One region of the Citrobacter sp. RHB25-C09 genome, then DNA from elsewhere that is predicted to be linked to it. Evidence: predicted binding sites of a transcription regulator. Region 1 holds the regulator's gene; the other holds the start of a gene.
The links. The regulator Fur, encoded in region 1, represses iron uptake genes when iron is present. The targets are predictions, from matches to a motif close to ATAATAATGAGAACNACTATCAA.
Positions count from the first base shown of each region.

Region 2: a site for Fur is predicted at 1,129-1,151, ahead of exbB (tol-pal system-associated acyl-CoA thioesterase). Genes of this name have one in related genera too.

Region 1 is NZ_CP057483.1:1,409,580-1,411,785, forward strand. Features, by position in the region: gene chiP (chitoporin) at 1-534, shown strand, start outside; gene chiQ (ChiQ/YbfN family lipoprotein) at 584-916, shown strand; gene fur (ferric iron uptake transcriptional regulator) at 1,016-1,462, opposite strand; gene fldA (flavodoxin FldA) at 1,743-2,206, opposite strand, start outside.
Region 2 is NZ_CP057483.1:671,829-674,034, reverse strand. Features, by position in the region: gene exbD (TonB system transport protein ExbD) at 1-326, opposite strand, end outside; gene exbB (tol-pal system-associated acyl-CoA thioesterase) at 333-1,067, opposite strand; gene metC (cystathionine beta-lyase) at 1,317-2,206, shown strand, end outside.

The DNA.
Region 1 (2,206 bases):
TGGCTGCAGGCGTTGACCTTCGGCTACAAAGTGGCTGAAGTGGTTGATCTGCGTCTGGAAGGCACCTGGGTGAAAGCGGAAGGGCAGCAGGGTTTCTTCCTGCAACGTATGACCCCGACTTACTCCTCCTCAAACGGTCGTCTGGACATCTGGTGGGATAACCGCTCAGACTTCAACGCCAACGGCGAAAAAGCGGTCTTCTTCGGCGCGATGTATGATCTGAAAAACTGGAACCTGCCGGGTTGGGCTGTCGGTGCATCCTATGTTTACGCCTGGGACGCTAAACCGTCTACCTGGCAGAGCAATCCAGATGCGTACTACGATAAAAACCGTACGATTGAAGAATCTTCTTACAGTCTGGATGCGGTCTACACCCTGCAGGATGGTCGTGCGAAAGGCACCATGTTTAAACTGCACTTCACCGAGTACGACAACCACTCCAATATTCCAAGCTGGGGCGGCGGCTACGGCAACATCTTCCAGGATGAGCGCGACGTGAAATTCATCGTGATTGCCCCGTTCACCATCTTCTAATGCCAGCAGCGGCGGGCCTGGTGCCTGCCGCTCTGTTGAGGACTGTTCTATGAAAAAACTGTTACTCGTCGCCGCGATGGCATCCGGACTGGTGGCCTGCGCTCCTTCTACCGCACCGAAAGAAGACAGTCGTTTGAAAGAAGCGTACAGCGCCTGTATCAACACGGCGCAGGGTTCACCAGAGAAAATTGAAGCCTGCCAGAGCGTGTTAAACGTACTGAGGAAAGAGAAACAGCATCAGGCGTTTGCCAACCAGGAAAGCGTGCGCGTACTGGATTACCAGCAATGTATTCAGGCTGCGCATAGCGGAAACGGTCAGGCAGTTAACGCTGATTGCGATAAAATCTGGAATGAAATTCGTACCAAAAACAGCGCGCAGTAACGCTTACTGTTCGGCAGACAAAAGACCCGCATTTTCTGCGGGTCTTTTATTGGGCATAAAAAAACCAACCCTAAGGTTGGCTTTTATGAATACAGTGACTTATTTCGCGTTGTGCGCCTGTTCATCTTCGCGGCAATCGCCTTCGGCGCAGTGCCCGTAGAGATAGAGGCTATGGTTCGTTAAACGAATACCATGCTTTGACGCGATCTCACGTTGGCGCGCTTCGATAGAATCGTCGCTGAACTCGATCACTTTCCCACAGTCAAGGCAGATCAGGTGATCGTGATGATGTTGCTGCGTCAGTTCAAAAACGGATTTGCCGCCTTCAAAATTGTGGCGGGTTACGATACCGGCGTCATCAAACTGGTTCAGCACGCGATAAACGGTCGCCAGACCAATTTCTTCACCCATGTCGATCAGTCGTTTGTATAAATCTTCCGCACTGACGTGATGGTTTTCCGGGCCCTGAAGAACTTCCAAAATTTTCAAACGTGGAAGCGTTACTTTCAGGCCAGCCTTCTTTAATGCGGTATTGTTGTCAGTCATGCGGAATCTGTCCTGTTGCTAAACGATTCACTTCATACAAGAAGTGACAGAAATTGCACTCGAGATATTGCGATTCATTATAGGACTGCCGTGTCTAAATGAAAACCGCAAGGCTCTGGCAAATGTTAATAATAACGAGGTATTGCCTGGAAATGAGAGCGCCACCTAATAACTCCTGCATATTGTACAGGGATGGGCAAGGAAGTTACAAATTTGTAGCAATTATTTTGATTGGTTCTGTCTATTGATGCGGCGCAAACCATGTTTACGCCGCATAACATCAGGCGTTAATAATTTCGTCGAGATGCAATTCTTCGGAAATCTGTTTTACCCATTTTTCCACGCGCTCAGCGGTCAACTCCGGCTGGCGATCTTCATCAATGGCCAGACCGACAAAATGGTCGTCATCTGCCAGACCTTTAGACGCTTCGAAGTGGTAACCCGCCGTCGGCCAGTGACCCACGATGGTTGCGCCGCGCGGCTCAATGATGTCGCGAATAGTTCCTAACGCGTCGCAGAAGTATTCTGCATAATCTTCCTGGTCGCCACAGCCGAAAAGAGCCACCAGTTTGCCATTGAAATCAACTTCTTCGAGGGTCGGAAAGAAGTCATCCCAGTCGCATTGCGCTTCGCCGTAGTACCAGGTTGGGATGCCGAGCAGCAGAATGTCATACCCTTCCAGGTCTTCTTTGCTGCTTTTAGCAATGTCATGAACATCAGCAACGTCTTTACCAAGCTGTTTCT
Region 2 (2,206 bases), 740 kb from region 1:
GTTTTATCCGCCCGGAAGAAAATCGTAGTGTCTTTCTTCCCTGCTGTCAGCGTATTCAGCTGCGCAATCATGGTGTCATCCGTCACCGGATCGTTACCAATAAACATGGTGTTGTCCGCTTTTACGGACAGATACACCGGTTTTTCCGGACGCGGCTGCGGAGTGCTGGAAGACGCAGGCAGGTTCACCTTCACATCCACCGTTGCCAGCGGCGCGGCGACCATAAAGATGATCAGCAGCACTAACATGACATCGATAAACGGCGTCACGTTAATTTCATGCATTTCACCGTTATCGTCCAGGTTTTCGTTAAGACGCATTGCCATGAACCATTACCCTACACGTAATTTCTGCGCGCTACGGACCGGATGCGCCGATGCGCTGGCATCGAGATCGAGATCGCGGCTTTGCAGTAACAGCACCTGTGCTGCCACATCGCCCAGCATCGCTTTCAGGCCGCCAATCTGACGGGCAAAGATGTTATAGATAACAACCGCAGGAATAGCGGCAATCAGACCGATGGCCGTCGCCAGCAGCGCTTCTGCGATACCCGGCGCGACAACAGCCAGGTTGGTCGTTTGCGTCTGCGCAATACCAATGAAGCTATTCATAATGCCCCACACCGTACCGAACAGACCCACGAACGGTGAAATCGCACCGATAGTCGCCAGATAGCCGTTACCGCGCCCCATATGACGTCCAACCGCCGCAACGCGACGCTCCAGACGAAAACCGGTACGCTCTTTAATACCTTCATTGTCTTCGCTGCCCTGCGACAGTTCGAGTTCGTTCTGCGCTTCATTAAGCAATTGCGCACTTAAACTTTTGGCAGCAAATTCAGCGGCAATATCACTTGCCTGATCCAGAGAACGGGCTTCTGCCAGGCATTGTTGTTCGCGCTTAAGGCGACGCTTCTGGGACATAAACTCAACGCTCTTGCTGAAGAAAATAGCCCAGGTGACAACGGAAGCCAGAATCAAACCAATCATCACGCACTTAACAACGATATCAGCGTGCTGATACATACCCCAAACGGAAAGATCCGTCTGCATCAAATTATTACCCACTCTGTATCTCCAGGACGCAAATCACAAAAACTGAGCGTAATAATATCAAATCGACGTCGAATTGATAGTCGTTCTCATTACTATTTACATAGTGCCGCACCTTTGGTTCCTTTTCTTTGCGCTTACGCAGTAAAACGTCACACGAGACGATTTTGAGAAAATATTGTGCTTTATCCCTTTCGACGGGATGCGCAATTTGTCATTCGTGGTAGTTTAGACATCCAGACGTATAAAAACAGGAAACACAACATGGCAGAGAAGAAACTGGACACCACGCTTGTTAGCGCCGGACGGAGTAAGAAATACACCCTGGGTTCGGTAAACAGCGTGATTCAGCGTGCCTCATCGCTGGTTTTTGCGACAGTCGAAGCCAAAAAGCACGCCACCCGCAACCGCGCCAACGGCGAGTTATTTTATGGTCGTCGCGGTACGCTGACCCATTTCTCGCTCCAGGAAGCGATGTGTGAACTGGAAGGCGGTGCCGGTTGTGCCCTCTTCCCCTGCGGCGCCGCAGCGGTAGCCAATACGATCCTCGCCTTTGTCGAACAGGGCGACCACGTCCTGATGACCAACACAGCCTATGAGCCCAGCCAGGACTTCTGCACGAAAGTGCTGGGCAAGTTGGGCGTGACCACCGGCTGGTTCGATCCGCTGGTCGGCGCGGATATTGTTAAGCATATTCAGCCCAATACCAGAGTGGTATTTCTGGAATCGCCGGGTTCGGTAACCATGGAAGTGCATGACGTTCCGGCAATTGTTGCCGCCGTCAGACGCGTCGCGCCGGATGCCATCATTATGATTGATAACACCTGGGCGGCTGGCGTTCTGTTTAAAGCGCTCGATTTCGGCGTCGACATCTCCATTCAGGCTGGCACCAAATACCTGATTGGTCATTCTGATGCGATGATCGGTACGGCTGTTGCTAACGCCCGCTGCTGGGATCAACTGCGCGAGAATGCCTATCTGATGGGGCAGATGGTTGATGCCGATACCGCCTATATGACCAGTCGCGGCCTGCGAACGTTGGGCGTGCGTCTGCGTCAGCATCACGAAAGCAGCCTGAAGATCGCCGAGTGGCTGGCTGCACATCCTCAGGTCGCGCGCGTAAATCATCCGGCGTTGCCGGGCAGTAAAGGACA